One region of the Microbacterium sp. 4NA327F11 genome, then DNA from elsewhere that is predicted to be linked to it. Evidence: predicted binding sites of a transcription regulator. Region 1 holds the regulator's gene; the other holds the start of a gene.

Region 1 (5,521 bases):
CTGCACGAGGCGCAGACGGGTGGCGGGCGGGGCATCCACCCGTCGGTCGTCGATGCGCACGACGACGAGCTTCGGTGAGACCGACTCGCAGGTGCCGGTGAGCCACACGCCGCGGCCGTCGCCGACCGTGACCTTCTCCCCCGGGCGCACACGCCGCACCGCGGCGGCGTGATGTGCCTCGGCCCCGGTGAGTGAGACGGTGTCACCGGCCCTCGCGGCGGCGGCGCCATCGTCCACGAAGTGGAGCGCCACGGATCAGCCGTTCCGGAACCGGTCACGCAGCCGCGCGAAGAGGCCCTGGTGGAACTGCGCAAGCTGCGGCTCCGGCGCCTTCGACTTGCGGGCGAACTCCTCGATGAGGGCGCGTTCCTTCGCGTCGAGGCGAGAGGGCGTGAGCACATGCACGCCGATGCGCAGGTCGCCGCGGCCGCTGCCGCGCAGCGGTGAGACGCCGCGGCCCTTGATCGTGAGCACGTCGCCCGATTGCACCCCTGCGCGCAGCTCGAGCTCGACGGGCCCGTCGAGGGCGTCGATCAGGGTTGTCGTTCCCAGCACCGCGTCGGGCATCGAGATCTCGAGCGTCGCGAGCAGGTCGTCGCCGTCACGGCTGAAGATGTCGTGCGGGGCGACCGTCACCTCGAGGTAGAGGTCGCCGTTCGGGCCCCCCGCGGGTCCCACTTCACCGGAGCCCGGCAGCTGCAGGCGCAGGCCCGTCTCGACGCCGGCCGGGATGTCGACGGAGACCGTGCGACGCGAGCGCACGCGTCCCTGGCCCTGGCAGGTGGCGCACGGGTACGGGATGGTCGTGCCGTAGCCCTGGCAGCTCGCGCAGGGCTGCTGCGTGACGACATTGCCGATGAGGCTGCGCACCGTGCGCTGGATGTGTCCGGTGCCGTGGCAGATGTCGCAGGTGACGGGAGCCGTCCCCGGCTGGCAGCACGAGCCCTGGCAGGTTTCGCAGAGCACAGCGGTGTCGACCTCGAGGTCGCGATGCGCGCCGAACACGACGTCGGCGAGATCGAGCGTCACGCGCACGAGCGCGTCCTGGCCGCGCTCCCGGCGAGAACGAGCGCGCGCCCGGCTCCCACCGCCCCCGCCGAAGAAGGTGTCGAAGATGTCGCTGAAGCCGCCGAACCCGGCGCCGCCGAACGGCGATCCCGTCTCGCCGCCCATGTCGTAGGCGCGTCGCTGATCGGCGTCACTGAGCACGTCGTACGCGTGGGTGACGAGCTTGAACTGCTCCGCCGCCTCGGGGCTCGGGTTGACGTCGGGGTGCAGCTGGCGGGCTAGCCGTCGATACGCCTTCTTGATGTCCTCGGGGCTCGCGTCGCGCTCGACGCCCAGCACCTCGTAGTGGTCGGCCACAGTCACCTCTCCGCCCGCGAAGCGGGCAGGGTCGTATTCGTCATCGCGCGCGCTCGTCGTCGGCCATGAGGCGGCTCAGATAGTGAGCCACGGCGCGCACGGCGCTGAGATTGGTCGCGTAGTCCATGCGCGTGGGCCCGAGCAGACCCAGGCGTGCCTCGCCGATCGTGCCGGCATAGCCGCTGGTCACGACGGATGCCTCGCTCAGCCCGAACGCCTCGTTCTCGCGGCCGATGGAGACCGCCAGGCCCTCGGCGTCGACCGCCATCTCGGTCATGAGCTTGAGCAGGGTCACCTGCTCCTCGATCGCCTCCAGCAGCGGGTAGATGCTGCCCTGGAAGTCCGACTCGCGTCGGGCCAGGTTCGCGGCACCCGCCATCACGAGGCGATCCTGACGGAACTCTTCGAGCTCTTCGGCGACGGCAGCGAGCAGCGCGCGCGAGGCAGCATCCTCTCGCGGTGAACGGGTGGACGTCTCGGCGAGGGTGTGGGCGATCTTGCCGAGGCCCTCCTGCACCGAGCCGCCCGTGACCAGCACCGAGACCTGGGCGCGGAGGGTCGCGACATCCGCGTCGTCGAGGTCGGTCCCGAGGCTCGCGATCCGCTGGGACACACGACCGGTGTCGGTGACGAGGATGACGACGACGCGCGGGCCGCCGAGGTGCACGAGCTCGATGTGCGTCACGTTCGCGCGCTCGAACGACGGGTACTGCACGAGAGCGACCTGGCCGGTGACCTGCGTGAGCACGCGCACAGTGCGCGCGAGCAGGTCGTCGAGGTCGGCAGGGGCCTCGAGGAATGTGGCGATCGCGTTGCGCTGGGCAGTGCTGAGCGGTCGCAACTCGGCGAGGTGGTCGACGAAGACGCGGTAGCCCTTGTCGGTCGGCACGCGTCCCGACGAAGTGTGCGGCGCGCTGATGAGCTCTTCGTCCTCGAGCAGCGCCATGTCGTTGCGGATGGTGGCGGCCGACACCCCGAAGGCATGGCGCTCGACGATCGACTTGCTGCCGACCGGTTCGCGGGTCGCCACGTAGTCCTGCACGATCGCCCGCAGGACGTCGAGGCCGCGTTCGCTGACCATTCCGCCTCCCCTCGCTGGCACTCACATCACGTGAGTGCCAATATTAGCGCGGACCGGGGTGCCACTCGCGGCGCGACGCACATGGCTCAGGCGGTGAGCCGTCGCACGACCGCGTCGGCCAGGAGTCGACCGCGCAGCGTCAGGACGAGGCGCCCGGCGATGGCGGATGCCCCGTCGACCAGGCCGTCCGCGATGAGCCCCGCCACCTCCGCGCGACCGGTGGCCGGCAGGCTCGCCACGGCCAGCCCGTCGGCGATGCGCACCTCGAGCATCGTGCGCTCGAGGGCGCGGGACGCGGTATCCGGCGACTCCCGTCCCGCCGCGGGCGAGGAACCCACCGACAGGCGCTGCGCGTACGCCGCGGGGTGCTTCACGTTCCACCAGCGCACGCCGCCGACGTGCGAGTGGGCGCCCGGCCCGAACCCCCACCAGTCGGCGCCGCGCCAGTAGGCGAGATTGTGTCGCGAGCGGGTCGCCTCATCGCGCGACCAGTTCGACACCTCGTACCAGCCGTACCCCGCCGCCGCGAGGCGCGCGTCGGTGAGCTCGTACATGTCGGCCTGCACGTCGTCGTCGACCGTGTCGATCTCCCCGCGTGCGATGCGGCGGGCAAGCGCCGTGCCCTCCTCCACGATCAGCGCGTACGCCGACACGTGGTCGGTCTCGAGAGCGGTGACGGCGTCGAGGGTGCGCTCCCAGTCCGCGAGCGTCTCCCCCGGCGTGCCGTAGATGACGTCGACGCTCACCTGCAGCCCGGCCGCGCGCGCCGCAGTGACCGCCCGCGGGACCGCGGCCGGCTCGTGGGTGCGGTCGAGGGTCGCCAGCACCGACGGAACGGCGGACTGCATGCCGATCGACAGACGCGTCACGCCCGCCTCGGCGAGCCTCGCCGTCAGCGCCGGTGTGACCGTGTCGGGGTTCGCCTCGACCGTCACCTCCGCATCGGCGGCGATGCCGAACGCGTCGCGCACGTCACCCAGCATGCGCGCGAGCGCATCGCCCGGGAGCAGCGTCGGCGTGCCGCCGCCGAAGAACACGGATGTCGCCGCCCGCCGCCGGCCCGCGGCATCCATCACCTGCGCGGCCAGCGCGATCTCCCGCGCGACCTCGTCGGGATAGTCCGCCTGGCTGGCGCCGCGCAGCTCCGTCGCCGTGTAGGTGTTGAAGTCGCAGTACCCGCAGCGCACGCGGCAGAACGGCACGTGCACGTACACGCCGAAGTCGGGGTGCGCGGCCGGGAGCAGGTCGGGCAGGCCGCCGTCGGCCGGAGCCGGATCGCCGAGGGGAAGCGCTGAGGGCATCAGGCCGGGGTGGTGAACATGGGCGACACCGCGCGCAGGTAGCGGGTGAACAGCGCACGACGACGACGGCGCACGAGGGTGCGCAGCGCCCGGTACGACAACGCGGTCGGGCTGTCGAAGGCCCGCACCGAGAACCACACCTCATCGTTCGGGAGCCACTCGATGAGGAACGACTCCTCCCCGCTGACCACCGACTCGCCGAGGGTGCCGAGCACGAATCCGACGCGGCGCGGCTCCTCCGTGACGAAGATGACCCGGAGGTGCCCGTCGGCGTTCATGCCGTCGACACGGCCGTGCAGTCGCACGCTCGCTCCCGCGGCCACCCACGGTGTGCCGTCGGCGTCGAAGCGCTGATCGGCCTCGAGACGGCTGGGCGCGATGGGCTGACGGTTCTCGTCGAAGCTCACCCCGGCGTAGGTGGGGCCGGCGGCGGGGGTGACGTCCTTCACGGTGAGGCCCGCATCACGCAGCGCCTGCCAGCTCAGCAGCGCGTCGCCCGCCGCGCGGAATCGCTCTTCGCCGCTGCCGATGCGCCAGGACGACTCTGCCGGGAGGCTCCGCTCCGGCGGGTACTGCATGAGGTCGACCGCCTGTGTGGCTCCGACCGCCGCGTAGTCGACGACGCCGTCCCGGGTCGTTCCCTTGCGCATGTGGTGCACCCGCCTACTTCTTCTCGTTGCCGTCCACGTCTCCCGACAGGGCGGCGATGAACGCCTCCTGCGGCACCTCGACGCGACCCACCATCTTCATGCGCTTCTTGCCCTCTTTCTGCTTCTCGAGGAGCTTGCGCTTTCGGGTGATGTCACCGCCGTAGCACTTCGCGAGGACATCCTTGCGCATCGCCCTGATGTTCTCCCGGGCGATGATGCGGGCGCCGATCGCGGCCTGGATCGGCACCTCGAACTGCTGGCGCGGGATGAGCTTGCGCAGCCGCTCGGTCATCATCGTGCCGTACGAGTACGCCTTCTCACGGTGCACGATCGAGCTGAACGCGTCGACCTTGTCGCCCTGCAGCAGGATGTCGACCTTGACGAGGTCGGCGGTCTGGGATCCCGCGGGTTCGTAGTCGAGGCTCGCGTAACCCTGGGTCTTCGACTTCAGCTGGTCGAAGAAGTCGAAGACGATCTCGCCGAGCGGCATGTTGTAGCGCAGCTCAACGCGGTCCTCGCTGAGGTACTCCATGCCGAGCAGGGTGCCGCGGCGCGTCTGGCAGAGCTCCATCACGGTGCCCACGTAGTCCTTGGGCAGCAGAATGCCGACCTTCACGACCGGCTCGGAGACCGACGCGACACGACCGTCCGGGTACTCGCTCGGGTTTGTGACCACGACGGTCTCGCCGGTGTCGGTCGTGACCTCGTAAGTGACCGACGGTGCGGTCGTGATGAGGTCGAGGCCGAACTCGCGGGCCAGGCGCTCGGTGATGATCTCGAGGTGCAGCAGACCGAGGAACCCGCAGCGGAACCCGAACCCGAGGGCGACCGAGGTCTCGGGCTCGTACTGCAGCGAGGCGTCGGAGAGCTTGAGCTTGTCGAGGGCCTCGCGCAGATCGGCGTAATCGCTGCCGTCGATCGGGTAGATGCCGCTGAAGACCATCGGCTTCGGGTCCGTGTATCCGGCGAGTGCCTCGGTTGCGGGCTTGCGGAGGTTCGTGATGGTGTCGCCGACCTTCGACTGGCGCACATCCTTCACGCCCGTGATCAGGTAGCCGACCTCGCCCACGCCGAGCCCCTTGGTGGGCGTCGGCTCGGGGTTCGAGACGCCGATCTCCAGCAGC
Region 2 (5,521 bases), on a different contig from region 1:
TGTTTCTCGTCGGATGCATCGACAAGAGGCTCGTCGTCCAACACGAACGAGAACATTCGTCGCGCACCACCTTGTCCGCCTCGGTCATCAGTTGGAAGCTCTGAGCGGTCTTCGCGTGATGGCAGGGCGCGCAGAGGCCCTCAAGATTCGTGCGCTCTCCACTAGGTCCGGCAATGTGATCGACTTCGGTCGCGGCCGCAGACTTGCAGCTCTGACACCGGCCTCCGTCGAAAGAGAGCACTTCAGCTCGGACTTTGAGCGAGAGTCGACGGGCCTCGAGGCTGTCGTTGTTGGGAGCGCCAATGCCAACCCCACCGTCGAGGTCTCCGCCACGCCTCAGGATTGACCGCTTTGACGGAGGCCAACTATTTGATTGGAACACGGGGGCAAGCCTCGCTAAGTTGATTCCAGCAGACGACACCCCTCTCGCCATCAGCGCGGGACAGCCAGGGGACAGTTGCAGTCGCCCCTATGTTGTGCAGGTAGTTGCATTCGCTGCATCTGGTTTCCGAAATTGCGGCAAGTGGCAGGCTTACTCGACCCTGCTAAGGTGGAGTCCTCGCAAGGGGACCGAGGGTTCAAATCCCTCCGTCTCCGCCAGAAACCCCCGGATACCCGGGGGTTTTCGCGTTGTCCGTGAGTTCTCGAGTGCGTCAGGAGTCGGCCAGCGCGCGGGCCGCGATGAACGCCTCGGAGGCGCGCACCTCGAGCGCGGCCTGGGTGGCCGTGGTTCGCTCGATGAGACGATGACCCATCAGCCGCTCGGCCTTCTCGAGCCTGATGACCAGGGTGTTCCGATGGATGAACAGGCGGTCGGCGGCGGGTGCGATGCGCATGCGTGTGTCGAAGAACACTCGCACCGTCTCGCGCAGCTCGGCATCTCGTCCGTGTCTGCCGACAGGTCTTGCAGCACTGTCTCGGCGAACCACATCGCCCGTTCCGGGTCCTGCAGCAGGAGCGCCCGCAGGGCGACGTCGCGGTAGAGCGCGCCGCGGCGCCGATGCTCGCCCCGACTCACCGCGAGCGCCGCGAGTGACTCAGATGGCTTCTCCGGAAACCCGCGCGACCCGGATGGGCTTCGCCGATGCCGACGAGCAGTGTGTCGTCGAATCGCAGGGCATCGAGGGACTCCACGCGCACCGGGCTGTCTGTCGTGACCCAGAGCCAGACCTCGCCGGACCCTGTCGCGTGCCGCACCGAGCGCGTGGTGCCGACCGCGCGCTGCACGGCATCGGCGATCGCGTCCACCGCGCGCGGGGTCATCGTCGCTCCGGGCGGCGCGCCGATCGTGCTCGCCAGATGCCAGCTCTCGACCGGAACCCCCAGCACGGATGAGGCCACCTGGTCGTCGACCGCTTCTCCGGCGACGAGGGAGCGCACCATCGCCCGCCGGCGTGCGTGTTCCGACTGGAACGCACGGCGCCGCTCCGCATCGATTGCCGAGATGAACGCACCCACCCACCCGTCGACGGTCTGGGTCACGACGCGGGTGAGTGCGGGGACCGCGGCCGCCCCTCCGAGTTCGACCACCCGAGAGACGAGGGCGTCGAGCCACGCGTGCTGCATCATGCGCATCGTGTCGACGACTCGTCCCAGCGGAATGTCGCGGGCGACGATGTCGTCGGCGAACGCGCGCTCTGCCAGGCGCTCGTCGGGGGTGGTCGGTTCCGATGCGAGGCACCGCTCGATCGCCTCGGCGAGCACGTGCTCGGCGAGGGCGCGCATGTGGGGCCACGGCGCGAGTGCGTCCGCATCGGGCAGCGCTCTCAGTACACCGAGCGTGTGGTCCACCGTCGCGACCACCCAGCGCACCGGCACCTCGCCGAGTGCGGCATGCAGGCGTTCCAGCTCGTCGTCGGGCAGTGAGGCGGCCGTCGTGGGGGCGCCGTCGAGCGTGCAAACGAGCTCGCGCAGCCGACCCGGGGAGGACATGCGGTCAGCCTAGGCGCACCGTGCACTCTGCACAGAGAGCGCTGTGAAGAGTGGTCGAAGCGACCGATGAGCGGCGACGCGAACACCGCGATCGTGGTGGTCATGCGGGACAACCGCCCGCGAACATCCCCCGTGATCAGGAGGTCACCGTCATGCCCGAATCGAACATCATCGCCGTCACCTTCGACGACCGCTCGAACGCCTTCCAGGCGCTCAGCGAGCTGAAGGGAGCAGGCATGGAAGGCCGCGTCGACGTCGCCGCCGCGGCCGTCGTCACCCGCGACGCCGACGGGCGCATCTCGATGCCCGACGGCGTCGACAACAACGGCGCCGTAGGCACCTGGGGCGGCAGCCTCGTGGGACTCCTGATCGGCGTGATCGGCGGACCCATCGGCATGCTGCTCGGCTGGACGGGCGGGCTGCTCGTGGGCGGCGCCTTCGATCTGCGGCGCGTCGACCGCTCAGCGGGCGCGCTCGAGCAGATCAGCAGTGCCATCCCGATCGGCGGCACCGCCCTCGTCGCCGAGGTCACCGAGTACGCCCGTGAGGTCGTCGACGGTGAGATGGCGAAGCTCGACGGCGTCGTCATCCGGCGCCCGCGCGAGGAGGTGCTCGACGAGATGGAGGCCGCCGAGGAGGCCTACCGTGAAGCCGAGAAGGAGGCGCGGCGTCACGCGCGTGAGCAGCGCAAGGCCGAGCGCAAGGCCGATGCGGCGGAGCGCACCGCGGCGCTGAAGGAGAAGCTCGGCGCCAGTTGATCCGCCATGCGAAGAGGGCTGCCGGTGCAGGAGCGCCGGCAGCCCTTCGCCGCGCGTTCGGCGGGCGGGCCGGGCGGAAGTAGGGTCTTCGGTCCGCCGATGGGCGTGGCATCCTTCGGCGAGCCGGCCTGCTCCGGGGGACTGTGCACAATGCGCAGTCGTGGGCTCCGGACGCGACGGGGCGATGCCGCCCGGGATCTCACCCATTTCGCCGTCGGTGAACGACGCCGCTTTCGCTGGCACTCTCAGTGCCCGAGTGCTAATCTCACACTAGTTGAGCCAATCAGACTCAACTTTCGCAGACCCGGGTGGATGCTGCATCCGCCCCGCTCACACAGGAGAACCCATGGCGACCTACGACCTGCTCCGCGACCTGGAGCGCTTCGCGACCACGACTCTCGACCAGACCCGCCGTGGTCCGCGCCAGATGCCGATGGACGTCTACCGCGACGGCGACCACTACGTGCTCACCGCCGACCTCCCGGGCGTCGACCCGGGTTCGATCGACGTCGACGTCGACGGACAGCTGCTCACCATCCGCGCCGAGCGCACCCTGCCCAGCGGCGAGGGCGTCAGCTGGATCACCCGCGAGCGGGAAGCCGGCGCCTACCTGCGCCAGCTGCAGCTCGGGCGTGGCATCGACACGGAGACCATCTCGGCGAGCTACCGTGACGGCGTGTTGAGTGTGACCCTGCCCGTCAGCGAGAAGGCGAAGCCGCGCAAGGTGGCCGTGGCCGGCGCCGCCGAGGCGGTCACCGTGACCGAGGGCGCGACTCCCGCCGCCTGACCCATCGACCGCGCCGACCCGCGCACAGACGGAGCGCCCCTGGCCCGAGTACGGGCCGGGGGCGTTCGCGCATTCCCGCAGCTACCGCAGGTCGGCGGGTTTCACCCGCACCGGTCCCATCCAGAGCGCGACGAGCACGGATGTGACCGCCCCGGCCGCCATGATGGCCGCGAGCACGACGATCTGGAACCGGCCCGCCTCCAGCGGCGAGATCCCCCCGAAGATCGCGCCGACGAAGGCGCCCGGCAGCACGACGAGACCGGTCGTCTTGGTCTGGTCGATCGAGGGGATGAGGGCATCGCGCACGGCCTGCCGCGCCAGCGCCAGGGTCGACTGCCGGGGCCGCGCGCCGAGGGCGAGCCACCCCTCCACCTCGTCCCAGTGGTCGACGATTCCGCGGGTGAACATGCGGCCGGTGAGGGTCGCGATGCTCATGGCGTTGCCGATGACGATCGCGCCGATCGCCAGCGCGTAGCGTGCGGTCAGCTCGAGCGCACCGGTCGCGAACACGATCGTCGTCGCGAACACGACCCCCGACACGATGGATGTCGTCATCATCGCCGCGTGGCGCCGGGACCATCCGATGCGTCCGGTCGCGACCGACGCCGCGATCACGAACATCGCGACGAGGGTCAGTGTGATCAGCCTCGCGTCGGTGATGAGTCCGGTCAGCAGCACGCTGATCACCGCGAGCTGCACCGCGCCGCGCACGATCGCCAGCAGCGGCGACCACAGGCCCGGCACGCGGAAGGCGGCGAGCACGACCGTCGTGACGGCCGCGAGCACCCCGACACCGACGAGCGAGGGGAGCAGGTCGGTCGGCGGATTCACAGCGCGAGCGTAGCCCCGCGGCATCCTGAGGCCCGAATCTCGGCGCATTCTTTGAATCGCACCGCCAGGATGGGCGCGTGAACATCATCGAAAGTCTCGGAAGCCTCGGTCCCCTCGCCCTCGTGCTCGTCGCCGTCATCGTCTTCATCGAGAACGGTCTGTTCTTCCCCTTCCTGCCCGGCGACAGCCTCCTGTTCGCCGCGGCGATCCTCGCGGTGCCGCTGAACACCTCCTGGGTGCTGATCGCGGCGATCGCCGCGGTCGCCGCGATCGTCGGCGCCGAGCTGTCGTTCTGGATCGGTCGTCGCTACGGGCGGCGCCTCTTCCGTCCCGGGGCGCGGCTGTTCAAGCCTGAGTACCTCGCCGAAGCACACGGCTTCTTCGAGCGCTACGGGGTGGGCGCGATCATCCTGGCCCGTTTCGTGCCGATCGTGCGCACCTACATCTCGCCCGCGGCGGGCGTCTCCGACATGCCGCGTGCCCGCTTCTCGATGTGGAACGCGATCGGCGCCGTGATCTGGGCGGGCATTCTCGGGCTCGCCGGCGCCCTGCTCGGCGGGGTGCCGTGGGTCGCCAACAACATCGAGTGGATCAGCATCGCGATCGTGCTCGTGACCGTCGCGCCGGTCGTCATCGGGGCGCTCGTGAAGCGCTCGAAGGCCAAGCGCGCATGAGCGCGACGACTTCGGATGCCGCGCGCTCGCGCGTGCCCGATCCGACGCCGTCGTTCTGGGTGGCCAAAGCCGCGTCGACGGCGCTGGGCGAGGCGCTGTCGGACTTCTCGATCCGGGTGCTGCCGCCGGTGGTCGCCGTGCTGATCGCGTTCGTGCTGTTCTGCGCGGCACTGGCGCTGCAGTTCACGCGTCGGCGCTACGTGCCCGAGGTCTACTGGTTCGCCGTCGCGATGGTGGGCGTCTTCGGCACGATGGCCGCCGATGTCGCGCACGTCGTCGTGGGCCTTCCGTATGCGGTGTCGGCGACGCTCTACGCGGTGTTCCTCGCGGCCGTCTTCCTCGTCTGGTGGCGGGTGGAGCGCACCCTGTCGGTGCACGCGATCACCACGACCCGGCGCGAGGCGTTCTACTGGGCGGCCGTCATCGGCACCTTCGCCCTCGGCACGGCGGTCGGCGACTTCGCCGCGGTGACCCTGGGACTCGGCTACGCTCCGTCGATCCTCGTGTTCGCGGTGCTCATCCTCGTTCCGGCACTCGGC

The links. The regulator HrcA, encoded in region 1, represses chaperone genes, less so after heat shock. The targets are predictions, from matches to a motif close to TTNGCACTCGNNNNNNNCGAGTGCNAA.
Region 2: a site for HrcA is predicted at 2,927-2,953, ahead of FFS51_RS12600 (Hsp20/alpha crystallin family protein). Genes of this name have one in related genera too.

What each region holds. Positions count from the first base shown of each region.
Region 1 is NZ_SCOB01000018.1:26,808-32,328, forward strand. Features, by position in the region: gene FFS51_RS11530 (16S rRNA (uracil(1498)-N(3))-methyltransferase) at 1-252, opposite strand, end outside; gene dnaJ (molecular chaperone DnaJ) at 256-1,365, opposite strand; gene hrcA (heat-inducible transcriptional repressor HrcA) at 1,406-2,446, opposite strand; gene hemW (radical SAM family heme chaperone HemW) at 2,533-3,747, opposite strand; gene FFS51_RS11550 (DUF1990 domain-containing protein) at 3,747-4,397, opposite strand; gene lepA (translation elongation factor 4) at 4,411-5,521, opposite strand, start outside.
Region 2 is NZ_SCOB01000022.1:28,396-33,916, reverse strand. Features, by position in the region: gene FFS51_RS12615 (helix-turn-helix domain-containing protein) at 654-860, opposite strand; gene FFS51_RS12610 (hypothetical protein) at 1,015-1,932, opposite strand; gene FFS51_RS12605 (DUF1269 domain-containing protein) at 2,085-2,690, shown strand; gene FFS51_RS12600 (Hsp20/alpha crystallin family protein) at 3,037-3,477, shown strand; gene FFS51_RS12595 (ABC transporter permease) at 3,559-4,332, opposite strand; gene FFS51_RS12590 (DedA family protein) at 4,386-4,982, shown strand; gene FFS51_RS12585 (COG4705 family protein) at 4,979-5,521, shown strand, end outside.